Regions from separate parts of the Blautia sp. AM29-29 genome, predicted to be linked through region 3. Evidence: predicted binding sites of a transcription regulator. Region 3 holds the regulator's gene; each other region holds the start of a gene.
The links. Region 3 encodes Rex, which represses fermentation and respiration genes when NADH is low (regulators of the CRP and FNR family bind a similar motif). Its sites were predicted from a motif close to ATTGTTAANTANTTAACAAT; they were not measured.

Region 1 (5,202 bases), on a different contig from region 3:
GAAGAATTGAGGGAGAGGAAGACGGCTTCCGCGCCAGCACACACTACGATCTGGCACTTCCGAAGATTGACTGGGATGCGCAGTGGAAGGTTTCGACCGAGCGCGCCTACCTGTCCTCAGACCCGACCCATCCGATCTATCTTGGAAACAACCGCAGATTCGACATCGACCCGACCTGGTACGATCTGGGCGCAGAATCTCCGAAAAAAGAGGAGAAAGAAACGCCGCCGTCCTGCGGATGCTACTGCGGCTGATCAAATCATAGATAAAAAATAGAAAACACCGTTTCAGAGGCAGATTTCCAAAAGGAAATAAACTTCTGAAACGGTGCTTTTTTCCGATGCACAAACTGCAAAAGGAAAGGCATGAAATCCGCTTATCGTCCGAAATGGAAAAATCCCTTTTTCTCATACGGCTCACTCGTATACGAAACCAGCTCATATCCGATGTCCTTGATCTGCTGTTTCAGATACGGAATATCGAGCGGCGCTTCGCTGATGACAACGGTCTCGCCGTTTTTTGCAGAAGAGTTTACTTTCTTTGGAGAGCAGCTCTTGCGGACTACATCATTCATATGGGATTCGCACATGCCGCACATCATACCATCAATTTTTAAGACTGTTTTAATCATACAATACCTGCTTTCTTCCGGGAATACAGCGAAACGAAAGCGTGCCGGACTGTATTCCTGGGGTTTTGATGAAAAATTTGAAATCACATACCCTATCGGGGTATCTAAAATATAGCGCGGATGAAAAGAAATGTCAATAAGCTGATAAAATATGATAATTATTATCATTTAAGAAGGAAAAATACGGTCATGGAAGGGCGATTCGCCGGCAGAACAGGGAAACTTGCCGGAATCGCAAAGTTCGTGTTACAATTGGGACAGCAGAGCAAAACAAGAGAGGAGACAAAAATATGCTCTCACAGATGAATTACCGAAAAGAAACACAGCCCCACGGTGATGAGCTTTTTCCGCTGAGCATTCACGTTTTCGAGACAGACCTGCAGAGTACCGTGCGGGTGTACTGCCATTGGCATGAGGAAGTGGAGCTCCTTTATGCAGTAAAGGGCGAAGCTGTTTTTCATATGGATACCGAGACCTTTCTCCTGCGGGAAGGGGAGACCGCCTTTGTCAATGCAAACCGTCTGCATGAGGTAGAGGGAATCGACGGACAGGAATTTACGTTTCTTGCCGTTGTATTCCAGCCGCGTTTTCTGTCCGGCACATCGCTTGACCGGATCCAGCAGCAGTATATCGAACCAGTGCTGTCCTCCGAGATCCGTTTTCCATCCAAGACAGAGCGGGGGACACGCCTTGCAGAAAAAACGGCACAGGCCATGCAGGAGATCCGAAATCTGCAGGAAAGAAAAGAACCGGGCTGGGAGCTGCTGTTAAAAGCGGAACTTCTGAAAATCTGGCAGGGATATTACAGTGCGGCAGAAAAGAACGGCGGAAAAACGGATGCCTCGACGAATTACCGTGTCAGCAGAATGAAAGAGATCCTCACATACATGAATGCTCATTTCTGTGAGGATCTCGAAATCGCGGAACTGGCGAGCCAGTTTCATATGAGTGAGAGCGCTTTCTGCCGCTTCTTTAAGTCGATTATGCATATTTCCGCCGTGACGTATGTCAATAACCTGCGGATTGCCGAGAGCTGCCGGCTGCTGCTTTCCACCGAGGAGGCGATCAGCAAGATTGCGAGCGACTGCGGATTCCGAAATATCAGCTATTTTAACCGCGTCTTCCAGGAACGCATGCACCAGACGCCGGGGCAGTTCCGCAGTTTATCCGCAGAAAACCGTACTGCGATATAAGATTCGGAACTTATGCAGGCTTCTGCGATCGGAATGCACGCCGCAGGAAGAAAAGTCCGGTCATATCAGCCAGTGCCCAGCCGATCGGAATGGCGATCCAGATTCCGGCAACGCCAAGCGCCGTGGCGGAGAAAAGGTATGCCAGCGCCACACGCATGCCAAGCGAAATGACGGTCAGAACAACCGACATCTCGGCGCGTTTGACAGCGCGGTAATACCCGTACAGCAGAAACAGCCATCCGATGCCGAGATAGAACGAGCCTTCCAGCCGCAGGTACTGTATGCCGATCGCGATGACCTCCATTTCTGATGCTTTCACGAAAATCTGCATCAGCGGATGCGCGAACAGATTGACAAGCAGAGAAATGACGATGGAAAAAGCAGCGCTCAGTGCAAAAGCATCTTTCGTGCCGCGCCGGATCCGCTCGTGATTTCCGGCCCCGTAATTCTGTGCGGTGAAAGTGGAGTAGGCATTTCCGAAATCCTGCACCGGCAGATAGGCAAAGGTATCAATTTTCACCGCGGCCGCAAATGCCGCCATGACCGCCGGACCGAAGCTGTTGACGAGCCCCTGTACCATCAGAATGCCGAAATTCATGACCGACTGCTGAATGCAGGTCATCGAAGAAAGATTCAGAATCTCTTTTAAAATGGAATGGCTGAAACGCCATTCTTTTTTTGACGGCAGCCACATGCGGCAGCGGAGCAGCACATAGAGCAGAATACCGACGGCGGACACATACTGCGCAAGAACCGTAGCGAGCGCCGCGCCTGCGATGCCGAACGGCAGTACAGCGACAAAGAGCAGATCCAGTGCAATGTTCAGCACAGCAGAGACAGCGAGAAAAATCAGCGGCACAGAAGAGTTTCCGAGCGCGCGCAGCATACAGGAAAAGAAATTGTATACGGATGTTGCAATAAGGCCGGCAAAGATAATCAGAAGATACGTCCGCATGCCGGGACGGACTTCATCCGGGACGCGAAGAAACGTAAGGATCGGCTCGATGCCTGCATAAACAGCGAGATTCAGCACGAGCGTAACGGCAAGGATCAGCAGAAACGCGTGGAGAATCGAAAGTTTTAAAGAAGAAAGATCTTTTCGTCCCTGATAAATCGAAAAGAGCGCACCGGCGCCCATCGACAGGCCGAGAAAAATGGAAGTCAGAAACGTCATCAGCGTATAGGAGGAGCCGACGGCGGCAAGCGCATTGCTTCCGAGAACGCGTCCGACGATCAGGGTGTCGGCAATGTTGTAAAACTGCTGCAACAGATTTCCTGCGATCATCGGCAGGGCAAACAGGATAAGAGAGCGGGAGATTTTCCCGCGGGTCAGATCGTAATACATAAAGAAACTTCTTTCCGAACATAATTATTAATATTATAACATAAAAAATCAAAAAATGTCAATTTGCAGGATGAAGTGTACAAAAATGCAATTGTCAGAAAACTTCGAAAAATCGAAGTTTATAAAATTTTTACAGATTTTGGGACACGTTCTGTAAAAAAACGGAAGATTTTCAGTTGATTTTTTTGGCCTTTTATGTATAATTAGAGTAGAAGAGGTCGGCTGGTCCGGTTTCTTCTAAAGGATACCTTCAAATTTCTGCATTTTGCAGAATGAAGCAGTATTACTATCAAAGGAAAGAGGTTAATTACAAGATGGCACAGATCGATTTAACAAAGTATGGCATCACCGGTACCACAGAAATTGTGTACAACCCTTCTTATGAGCAGTTATTTGAGGAAGAGACAAAACCAGAGCTGGAAGGCTATGAAAAAGGCCGGGAGACAGAGCTTGGTGCAGTTAACGTTATGACCGGTATCTATACAGGCCGTTCACCGAAAGACAAATACATCGTTGTGGACGAGAATTCGAAAGATACTGTATGGTGGACTTCTGATGAGTACAAAAACGATAACCATCCGGCAACCCAGGAAGCATGGGCAGCAGTAAAAGAGATCGCCAAAAAAGAGCTCTCCAACAAAAGACTGTTCGTTGTAGATGCATTCTGCGGTGCAAATAAAGATACCCGTATGGCTATCCGCTTCATCGTTGAGGTAGCTTGGCAGGCACATTTCGTAACTAACATGTTCATCAAACCTACAGCAGAAGAGCTTGAGAACTTCGAGCCGGATTTCGTTGTATACAACGCATCCAAAGCAAAAGTTGAGAACTACAAAGAGTTGGGTCTGAACTCTGAGACAGCAGTAGTATTCAACATCACAAGCCGTGAGCAGGTTATCGTCAACACATGGTACGGCGGAGAGATGAAGAAAGGTATGTTCTCCATGATGAACTACTATCTGCCGCTGAAGGGCATCGCTTCCATGCACTGCTCTGCAAACACAGACCTGAACGGTGAGAACACCGCAATTTTCTTTGGACTTTCCGGAACAGGAAAAACAACACTTTCCACAGACCCGAAACGTCTTCTGATCGGTGATGACGAGCACGGCTGGGACGACAACGGAGTATTCAACTTCGAGGGCGGCTGCTATGCAAAAGTTATCAACCTGGACAAAGAGTCTGAGCCGGATATCTACAACGCAATCAGACGTGACGCTCTGCTTGAGAACGTTACTGTTGATGCAGAAGGCAAAATTGACTTCAATGATAAGAGCGTAACCGAGAATACTCGTGTATCTTATCCGATCAACCACATTGAGAACATCGTTCGCCCGATTTCTTCTGCACCGGCAGCTAAGAATGTTATCTTCCTGTCCGCAGATGCATTCGGCGTACTTCCGCCAGTATCTGTTCTGACACCAGAGCAGACTCAGTACTACTTCCTGTCCGGATTTACTGCAAAACTTGCAGGAACCGAGCGCGGAATTACCGAGCCGACTCCTACCTTCTCTGCATGCTTCGGCCAGGCATTCCTGGAACTGCACCCAACCAAATATGCAGAAGAGCTTGTTAAGAAAATGGAGAAGAGCGGAGCAAAAGCATACCTGGTTAACACAGGCTGGAACGGAACCGGAAAACGTATCTCCATCCGTGATACCCGTGGAATCATCGATGCAATCTTAAGCGGTGCTATCAACGAAGCTCCGACGAAGACTATTCCGTACTTCAACTTCGAAGTTCCGACTGAACTTCCGGGCGTTGATCCGGCTATCCTGGATCCTCGCGATACCTATGCTGATGCTTCCGAGTGGGAGACCAAAGCACTGGATCTGGCTGAAAGATTCATCAAGAACTTTGCAAAATATGAAGGAAACGCTGCTGGTAAAGCACTTGTTTCCGCCGGCCCGCAGAAATAAATTTTCTGAATTGATCGAAAGGAAGCCCCTGACATGAAAGTGTCAGGGGCTTTCTTTTATGAAAATATCTGGAGAAATAAAATAGTTCCCTGCCCGAAAGTACAGACTGATGGG
Region 2 (5,202 bases), on a different contig from region 3:
AAGCTGTTTCAATTCTGGTATAATGGAGCCTGGATTTTAGGAAAGCTGAAAAAGAATCCCATAGAAGAGAGGAAGATATCCTATGAAACAGTCGGTATTAGAATATAAGAAACTTCTGGAGCAGGAAGACCTTCTGGTGGAATTTGCAGAGCCGGAAGGAAAAGAAGGAGAGGACAGACCCGTTACCCTCGTAACGTATTTTTCGGGCGGAGCGGATCAGGGAACGCTGTTTCTCTGCAAAGGAGCTGCATTCAAAGAGGCATACTTAAAAGACGCCGTAAACCGCGGTGCTGTTGCCTATGTAAGTGAAAAAAAATACGAAGCGGGAAAAGAAATTCCGGCGCTCATCGTCAACGATGCCAGAAAAGCACAGTTTGTGCTGGGTGAGGCGTTTTACGATTATCCGGCAAAGTCGCTGCATGTCACGGCGCTGACCGGAACAAAAGGAAAGACAACGACAGCCTACTACCTGCAGTCGATGCTCAATGCCTGCCTGAAAAAACAGGGCGGAAACGGATGTGCACTGTTAAGTTCGATTGAATATTACGACGGAAAGACGAGAGAAGCATCAACGCTCACCACGCCGGAATCCCTGGAGCTGTGCCGTCATATGCGCAATGCCGTAGATGCAGGCCTTTCCCATATGGTGATGGAAGTATCCTCCCAGGCGCTCAAATACGAGAGAGTCGGAAACACGCATTTTGATACCGCCATTTTCCTGAACATCTCCAAGGACCACATCAGCCCGACGGAGCACAAGGATTTTGATGATTATTTCCAGTCGAAATTAAAGATCTTCGACCGCTGCACCTGCGCCTGCGTGAACCTGGACAGCGACCATATCGGGGAAATCCTGAAAGCTGCGGCAAAATGTGAGCGCGTCGTTACGTTTGGATCGAAAGAAAATGCTGTAATCCGCGTGAGTGATATCAAGCCGGGCAGAGGAAAATTCTATTTCCATGTGGCAGGACCGGATTTCTCGGAAGATTTTACCCTGCCGGTGCACGGAGCCTTCAATGTGGAGAATGCCGTAGCTGCCATTGCGGCTGCCTGGTCGATGGGAATCCCGGTTTCGCTGATCAAGGAAAGCCTCCTTGGCGTCACCGTTCCGGGAAGGATGGAGACGTATGAGAGCAGCGCGGGCGAGGTCACGGCGATCGTGGATTTCGCGCACAATGGCCTGAGTTTTGAAAAAATGTTTGATACCGTAGCACTCGAATACCCGGGGAGCCGCGTAAGCGTTGTGTTCGGAACCCCGGGCGGAAAAGCATTCAACCGCAGAAAAGATATGGGTGAGATTTCCGGAAAACGGGCGGACCGGATTTTCCTCGTACCGGATGATCCGGGAAACGAAGATCCGCAGGCGATCTGTGAGGAGATCGGCGGGTACATAGCAAAGGAAGGTGCATCCTTCCAGATCCGCATGGACCGCGGAGCAGCAATCCGGGAGGCGATTCTTGGCGCCGTACCGGGAGAGGTTGTTCTGATCCTTGGAAAAGGCGCGGACGTGACGATGCACGTCGGAAACGGAAATGTGCCGTACCGGTCAGATGCCGTCTATGCAAAAGAGGCGCTTGCCGAATATGGAAATGCATTTGCCGAAGCGGCAACGGCTCGTGAAACAGAAGAATAGAAGCAAAAACAGAAAAAACAGAGCAAAAAAGACACGGAACAGAAAAATCCGTGTCTTTTTTGCGTCTGGCGGCAGCAGAAATGAAAATCAGACAGGAAATTTGGCGGATACATCCTACAAAATGTAGAAAAGAAGGACAGAAACTAGCCCGTATGACGAAAAGTTGTTAAAAATATAACGAACGAAAGTTAGACGTGTGAAACTAAACACAGAAAGCAAAAACCCGGGAACCATGCGGAAAAAGACGAATTCTGCGGGATGAAGGACAAAGCTGTAAGTTTTTGGAAAGAATTCTTGTGAAAAAGAACAAAAAATGGTATAATTGTATTGAAATATATCCAGAACACCCCTTCTGGAAGCGTACGGGCTCAGTGAGAAAAAAGATTTCACGAAAATGCTCGAAAAAAACACTTGTTAAATTCTTGTCATAGTGCTATGATAAGGAAAGTGAAAAATTTATCAATCACAAAAACCAACTAGGGGTATTTTAGAAAGGAGTATTTATGAGCAGCAAGATTACCATCATTGGAGCTGGAAGCGTTGGATCTACGATCGCCTATACACTGTCGAACGAAGACATCGCGTCTGAGATTGTTCTCATCGATATTAACAAGAAAAAAGTAGAGGGAGAGGTTATGGATATCGCGCAGGGTACCTGCTTCCGCGATCCGGTCTCCATCATCGCAGGTGAGTATGAGGATGCCAAGGACTCTGATATCGTAATTATTACTTCCGGTATTGCAAGAAAGCCTGGCCAGACCCGTATTGAGCTGACCCAGACCAATGTAAACATCTTAAAATCCATCACACCGGAAATCGTAAAAGCGGCTCCGAATGCCATCTACATCATTGTAAGCAACCCGGTTGATATCATGACCTACGTGTTTACAAAGATCTCCGGACTTCCGGAAAACCAGATCCTTGGTTCTGGTACCATGCTGGATTCCGCGAGACTTCGCTGCGGACTGTCTGAACACCTCAACATTGCCCAGAAAAACATCCACGCTTACGTATTCGGTGAGCACGGCGATACTTCCTTCATTCCGTGGAGCGGCGCTTACGTTTCCGGTGTCAGTCTGGACGAGTACTACGAGACCGTAGAAAAAATGGGCAGGAACGTAACCAAGATCGACAAAGATGCTATGCTGGAGTACGTAAGAACTTCCGGCGGACAGGTTATTGCAAACAAAGGAGCTACTTTCTATGCAGTATCTGTTGCAGTATGCAAACTGGTAGCAACCATTCTTTCTTCTTCCGATTCTGTAGCAACCGTATCTTCCATGATGCACGGTGAGTACGGCATCGAGGATGTATGCTTAAGCACACTGACCCTCGTTGGACCGAAAGGCGTACAGGGCAAGATTCCGATGCGTATGACAAAAGAGGAAGTAGAAAAACTCAAAGCAAGTGCCGACGCATTAAAAGCAGTTATCGCACAGATCGAGCACTAAGAGCGGGCAATAAGCTCAAAACATAAAATTTATGGCAGTGGCAGAAAGTGCGAAAGAGCGGTATCTCCCACTGCCTTAACGTGCGCCTGAAGAAATTTTCCGCCGGGTGTACATAAAAAGAGTACCGGAAACTTTTCCGGTGCCGGACAGAAGATACCGCAGGAAAAATGGAAACCAACAGGAGCAAGTAAGAAAGGAGCAATTCCATGACCTACAGTTATTTTCCGGGCTGTACGCTGAAGAACAAAGCAAAAGATCTGGATCATTATGCCAGAGAGTGCGCAAAAGTTCTGGGATTTGAACTGGAAGAAATTGAAAACTGGCAGTGCTGCGGAGCTGTGTATCCACAGGCATCCGATGAAATCGCCACAAAACTTTCTTCGGTTCGCGCCTTAGCAGACGCCAAAGAAAAAGGACAGGATCTGATCACAGTCTGTTCCGCCTGTCATCACGTGATCAAACGCGTAAACGATGACATGGCGAATGTAGAAGACATTCAGACAAAAGTAAACAACTACATGGCTCTTTCCGAGCCATATCTTGGCGAAACGAAAGTACTTCATTATCTGGAAGTGCTGCGTGACGTCGTTGGATTCGACAAGATCAAAGAAAAAGTGGTAAATCCTTTAAAAGGAAGAAAAATCGGCGCATATTACGGCTGTATGCTGCTTCGTCCGAGCACCACAATGCAGTTTGACGATCCGGAAAATCCGACAATCATTGAAGACTTTATCAAGGCCCTTGGCGCAACACCGGTCGTATATCCGATGAGAAATGAGTGCTGCGGCGGCTACATATCCCTCAAAGAAAAGAAAATGGCATCCAACATGGTAGACCAGATCATGGCATCCGCATCCTACAAAGGAGCAGAAGAACTGATCACTGCATGTCCGCTTTGCATGTACAACCTGCGCAATAACGGAACAAAAGAAGGTCTTCCGGTTACCTACTTTACCGAGCTTCTTGCAGAAGCACTCGGCATCAAAGAGGAGGTGCAGGCATGAAAATTGCAACATCCGATGAAATCCGTGCCATCGCCGGTGTGGATACCAGAAAATGTATGAAATGCGGTAAATGTTCCGCATCCTGTCCTGCTTATAACGAAATGGACATCCGTCCGCATCAGTTTGTATCTTACGTACAGAACGGCGATGTGGAAGCACTGATGAACTCCAAGTCCATCTGGAAATGCCTCTCCTGCTTCGCATGTGTAGAGCGCTGTCCAAGAGACGTAAAACCTGCCAAACTGATCGAGGCAGTTCGTCTTTCCGTGATCCGTCAGAGAGGAGAGAATTATCTTTCTCCGGATGAAATTCCGGCTCTTCTGGATGATGAGACTCCGCAGCAGCTTCTGATGAGTGCATTCCGTAAATATAGAAAGTAAAAAACAACCCATCCACAGAAAGGTGAGAGAAAAGTGCAAAGAATAGGAGTATTTGTCTGCCACTGCGGTACAAATATTGCGGCTACGGTTGATGTCAAAAAAGTTGTTGACGTCATCAGCAAAGAGCCGGGTGTTGTTCATGCAGAGGATTATCAGTATATGTGTTCCGAAACGGGTCAGCAGAAAGTGATCGATGCCATTCAGAACGAGCATCTGACCGGCGTTGTCATCTGTTCCTGCTCTCCGCGTATGCATGAAGGAACGTTCCGCAAAGCAGCAGAAAAAGCGGGCCTGAACCCGTATCAGCTGGAGATTGCAAACATTCGTGAGCAGTGTTCCTGGATTCATAAAGACATGGAAGAGGCTACCGAGAAGGCCGTAATTCTGGCCCGTGCAGCCGTTGCTAAAGTTATGCTGGATACCCCGCTTACCCCGGGCGAGAGCCGCGTTGTAAAACGTGCGCTGGTGATCGGAGGCGGTATCGCAGGTATTCAGACTGCACTGGATATCGCAGATGCAGGCTATGAAGTAGATATCGTAGAGAAGACCCCGAGTATCGGCGGAAGAATGTCACAGCTTGACAAGACATTCCCGACCCTCGACTGTTCTTCCTGTATCCTGACTCCTCGTATGGGAGAGGTAAACGCGCATGAGAAGATCAACATCTATACCTACAGTGAGGTAGAGAGCGTTGGCGGATTCGTCGGTGATTTCAAAGTAGACATCCGTAAGAA
Region 3 (5,202 bases):
TACAAATGTCCAGGCGAAAATGCTGCTTTGCGAATCGGCGAGAGACCTTGGCCTTCCGCGCAACCGTCAGGGGCATGGGATGCTTCAAACAGACCGTTTTCTGTCTCTTCTGTGAGACACTGTGCGGCAGCATAAAAAAAGAAAAATGAAGGAAAACACCTCTCATCCTGCAAAAATTGTGTGAATTTATGGGAAAATGCCAAAAAATCAGGCGAATTTTGACTTGACAAGCTATAGGATACTTTATACAATAAACGGGAATAGAAAAAGGAGGCCTACTATGGAAAAAATTCAGATGACCACTCCTCTGGTAGAGATGGATGGAGATGAGATGACCAGAATTCTCTGGAAAATGATCAAAGATGAGCTGCTTCTCCCGTTTATTGACCTGAAAACGGAATATTACGATCTGGGACTGGAACACAGAAACGAGACGAACGATCAGGTAACCGTAGATTCCGCAAACGCTACCAAGAAATACGGTGTAGCAGTCAAATGTGCCACCATTACGCCGAATGCAGCGCGTATGACCGAGTACAATCTGAAAGAAATGTGGAAGAGCCCGAACGGAACGATCCGTGCCATGCTCGACGGAACCGTTTTCCGTACCCCGATTGTCGTAAAAGGCATCGAGCCGTGCGTGCGCAACTGGAAAAAACCGATCACGATTGCCCGTCATGCATACGGAGATGTCTATAAAAATGCAGAAATGCGCATTCCGGGACCGGGAAAAGCAGAGCTGGTTTATACGGCTGAGGACGGCACCGAGACAAGAGAGCTGATCCACAACTTCACCGGCGCCGGTGTCATTCAGGGCATGCACAATCTGGATAACTCCATAGAAAGCTTTGCGAGAAGCTGTTTCGAGTACGCACTGTCCACGAAACAGGATCTGTGGTTTGCAAGCAAGGATACGATTTCCAAGAAGTATGATCACCGCTTCAAGGATATCTTCCAGGAGATCTTCGATGCAGAGTACAAAGAGAAATTTGCAGAAGCAGGCATTACCTACTTCTACACTCTGATCGACGACGCCGTTGCCCGCATCATGAAAGCAGAGGGCGGCTTTATCTGGGCCTGCAAGAACTACGACGGCGATGTCATGAGCGACATGGTATCCTCCGCCTTCGGTTCCCTTGCGATGATGACTTCTGTTCTCGTATCCCCGCACGGATATTACGAGTACGAGGCTGCGCACGGAACCGTACAGCGCCACTATTACCGTCACTTAAAAGGTGAGGAGACATCCACCAACTCCGTGGCCACCATTTTTGCATGGACCGGCGCACTCAGAAAACGCGGGGAAATGGATGGAAACGCAGAACTTTCCGCATTTGCAGACCGTCTGGAAAAAGCAACGATCGCAACGATCGAGAGCGGAAAAATGACAAAAGACCTTGCGCTGATCACCACCATGGAAAATCCGACCGTATTAAACAGCCGTGATTTCATCCTGGCCATCCGCGAGGAGCTGGAGAAATAATTAAACGAAGCAAAAAAGAAAGCCGATCCGGCATTCCCGCAAAAAGGGATGCGCCGGACTGGCTTTTTCTGTTTTGAATTTTCCGGGGAAAACCAGGCCTATTCGGCAAGCTCTTCCCATTTTTCATACAGCTCTTCGAGTTCCGCGGCAATCTCTGCTTTCTCTTTGCTTAATTTCACACACTCTGCCACATTCGTTGCGACTTCCGGTTTCGACATTTCCTCATCAATTTCCGAATCGCGTGTCTCAAGCTCTTCAATTCGTTTCTCCGTCTTTTTCAGCTCGTTTTCTTTCTTGCGGAGACGTGCCTGTTCTTCTTTCTGCGCTTTCCAGTCCAGCTTTGTGGAGGAGGCTTCGGAAGGAGCCGCTGTTTCTTCCGGAGCGGCGGCATCGGCAGCAGGAGCATAGATGCGGGTCAGCTCTTCTTTTTTCTCCAGATAGTAATCGTAATTTCCGATATAGTTGACGAGTGTTTGTCCCGTCAGCTCCAGAATCCGGGTTGCAGTCTGATTGATAAAGTAACGGTCGTGGGAAACGTACAGTACCGTTCCAGTGTAATCCTTCAGCGCGTTTTCCAGAATCTCCTTTGATACGATATCGAGGTGGTTGGTCGGCTCGTCGAGGATCAGGAAGTTGGCGTTCGAGAGCATCAGCTTGGCAAGAGAAATTCGTCCGCGCTCACCGCCGCTCAAGGTATGAATCGGTTGGAAGACATCGTCGTTTGTAAACAGGAAGGCGGCCAGCACATTTCGGATTTCGGTGTTTGTCAGATACGGATACGCGTCGGAAATCTCCTGGAAAATGGTCTTTTCCATGTGGAGCACCTGATGCTCCTGATCGTAGTAACCGATCTGTACACGGCTTCCAAGTGTAAAAGAGCCGGCATCCGGGCGGATGACTTCGTTTAAGATCTTTAAGATCGTCGTTTTTCCCGTTCCGTTGTTTCCGATGATTGCGACGCGCTCCCCGCGCTTGATTTCGAAATTCAGATCCTGGAAAAGCGTCTGTCCCGGGAAGGCTTTGGAGAGGTGCTCGACGGTCAGCACATCGTTTCCGCTTGTGATGCGCGGTTCCAGACGGATCCGCATATCGGAGCGTACTTCGGTCGGCTTTTCCAGCACATCCATTTTGTCCAGCATTTTTTCACGGCTCTCGGCGCGTTTGATGGATTTCTCGCGGTTGAAAGATTTCAGCTTTGCAATGACTTCTTCCTGATGGTGGATTTCCTGCTGCTGGTTGACCCAGGCATGGTAAGCGGCTTCACGGAGCATTGCTTTTTTCTGACTGTAGGCGGTATAGTTTCCCTCAAAAGTTGTTACTTTTTTATTGTCCACTTCAACGACTTTTGTGACAACGCGGTCGAGAAAGTAACGGTCATGGGAGACGATCAGGACGGCTCCGCTGTAATTTAAAAGATACGTTTCGAGCCAGGAGATCGAGTCCATATCGAGGTGGTTGGTCGGCTCGTCGAGCAGAATGATGTCCGGTTTGGTGAGCAGCAGTTTACCAAGTGCCACGCGGGTCTTCTGACCGCCGGAGAGGGAGTCCACCTGTTTTTCAAAATCGCTCTCGGCAAAGCCAAGACCTTTTAAGACACCGACGACCTCACTACGGTACGCGTATCCGTTTTCCAGCTCAAACGTGTGGGAGAGGCGGGTGTAGGTGGAAAGAAGTTCATCCAGCTCTGCACCGGATTTTGTCTTCATATCACTTTCCATCTGACGGAGGCGTTCCTCCATATCGATCAGATTCTGTTTCGCGGTCAGCACTTCCTGGTAAATGGAAAGGTGCCCGGTCAGATCCTGATGCTGGGCGAGATAGCCCATCGTCTTTCCTTTGGAGAGGATGACCTCTCCCTCATCGGCCCTCATTTCGCCGATGATGATTTTTAACAGCGTCGATTTTCCGGCGCCGTTGATGCCGACCAGTGCGGCTTTTTCGCGTTCTTCTATATGAAAAGATGCATTTTTGATAATTTCCGTTGTCCCGAATGCTTTCGAGATATTCTGACATGCAAGAATCATGTGGTTCCTCCAGATAACATATTTCTGTATTTTGACATAATACACCATCCTTATTATAGAGAGTAATACACAAAATTTCAAGAAATCTTTGACAATTTTCTATCAACCATATATAATATGAATATATGCAGGTGTAAATAAGGAGGAATTTATCTTGGAAGAAAAAGGAATTTCGCGGGCAGTTATCAAAAGACTTCCTAGATATTATCGTTACCTGGGCGAATTGCTGGAGGACGGAGTAGAACGGATCTCTTCCGGTGAGCTGAGCGAGCGGATGAAAGTGACAGCTTCCCAGATTCGCCAGGATTTAAATAATTTCGGCGGCTTCGGCCAGCAGGGGTATGGTTATAACGTGCGGTATCTGTACAGCGAGATTGGAAAAATCTTAGGTCTGGACAGAGTCCACAATATGATTTTTGTCGGAGCCGGAAATCTGGGACAGGCGCTTGCCAATTATGCGGCCTTTGAAAGAAGCGGATTCAAAACGGTCGGTATTTTTGACGTCAACCCGGTATTAAAAGGAATCTCCGTGCGCGGAATTGAAATCCGCATGGCGGACGAGCTTCCGGAATTTATCAAGGAACACCATGTAGAGATTGCGGCTTTGACACTGCCAAAAGCAAAAGCGGTAGAGATGGCAGAGATTCTCGTGGACAACGGTGTAAAAGCAATCTGGAATTTTGCACATACCGATCTAAACTTAAAACTTCCGAAAGATGTGATCGTCGAGAACGTCCATCTTTCCGAAAGTCTGATGCGTCTCTCCTACAATCTGACCAGATATGAGGCGGAGCATCCAAAGAACAATTAAGAAACCAAAACAAAAGCAGGAGAGTCTTCGGGAAACCGGAGACTTTTTCTGTTCATTTTCCGGATAAGGCAGGAAAAGGAGGAAAAGCGATGAAACGGATTCTTACAGCAGCACAGATGAAGCAGGCAGACCGCAATGCGATCGAAACCATGGGGGTACCGTCCCTGGTACTGATGGAGCGCGCAGCGCTGTCCTGCGTGGAGGAGCTTCAAAATGGAACATGGGATACAGGAAAAGTCCTTGCTGTGTGCGGTCCCGGAAATAATGGAGGGGACGGTGCGGCAATTGCACGGATTTTAAAGACGAAAGGGGTGGATGCGGAACTGTTCTGTCTTGGAAATCCGGAAAAATACAGTGAAGGCATGAGAGCACAGAAGAAAATTGCGGAAAATTATGGGGTCCGTGAGGTTAAGAATCCGGATTTCCGGGAATATACTGTTATCATAGATGCCATCTTTGGAATTGGCGTATCCCGTCCGCTGGCAGGGGAGTACCGGAGGGCAGTGGAAGCAATCTGCGCAAGCGGTGTTCCTGTTCTTGCCGTGGACATCCCTTCGGGGATCCACACGGATACCGGAGAGGTCCTTGATGCGGCGGTGAAAGCCAGAGCCACGGTGACATTTGCCTGTGCAAAGCCAGGGCTTCTCTTTGATCCCGGAAAACGATATGCCGGAGAGGTCCTGGTCCGTGATATCGGAATCGGCTTTGATGCAGGAGAAGAGGAGACGCCCTGGTACGGTTCAGTGGAAAAAGAAGATCTGGACCGGTTTCTTACCCGCACGCCGATGGGAAATAAGGGAACCTTCGGAAAGGTGCTGGTACTTGCCGGTTCCGGTGCCATGTGCGGAGCCGCTGTTTTGTGTGCCAGGGCAGTCCTTGCATCC

Region 1: pckA (phosphoenolpyruvate carboxykinase (ATP)) is a predicted target of Rex. The motif match lies at 3,193-3,212, and genes of this name have one in related genera.
Region 2: DW769_RS03190 (L-lactate dehydrogenase) is a predicted target of Rex. The motif match lies at 2,044-2,063, and genes of this name have one in related genera.

The regions. Positions count from the first base shown of each region.
Region 1 covers NZ_QUJD01000011.1:9,029-14,230, forward strand. Annotated here, with positions in the region: gene DW769_RS09415 (heavy-metal-associated domain-containing protein) at 377-631, opposite strand; gene DW769_RS09420 (AraC family transcriptional regulator) at 922-1,824, shown strand; gene DW769_RS09425 (MATE family efflux transporter) at 1,835-3,169, opposite strand; gene pckA (phosphoenolpyruvate carboxykinase (ATP)) at 3,484-5,088, shown strand.
Region 2 covers NZ_QUJD01000003.1:86,991-92,192, reverse strand. Annotated here, with positions in the region: gene DW769_RS03195 (Mur ligase family protein) at 83-1,633, shown strand; gene DW769_RS03190 (L-lactate dehydrogenase) at 2,137-3,084, shown strand; gene DW769_RS03185 (CoB--CoM heterodisulfide reductase iron-sulfur subunit B family protein) at 3,291-4,088, shown strand; gene DW769_RS03180 (4Fe-4S dicluster domain-containing protein) at 4,085-4,468, shown strand; gene DW769_RS03175 (CoB--CoM heterodisulfide reductase iron-sulfur subunit A family protein) at 4,502-5,202, shown strand, end outside.
Region 3 covers NZ_QUJD01000007.1:13,923-19,124, forward strand. Annotated here, with positions in the region: gene DW769_RS06400 (S8 family peptidase) at 1-115, shown strand, start outside; gene DW769_RS06405 (NADP-dependent isocitrate dehydrogenase) at 281-1,483, shown strand; gene DW769_RS06410 (ABC-F family ATP-binding cassette domain-containing protein) at 1,582-3,507, opposite strand; gene DW769_RS06415 (redox-sensing transcriptional repressor Rex) at 3,662-4,318, shown strand; gene DW769_RS06420 (NAD(P)H-hydrate dehydratase) at 4,408-5,202, shown strand, end outside.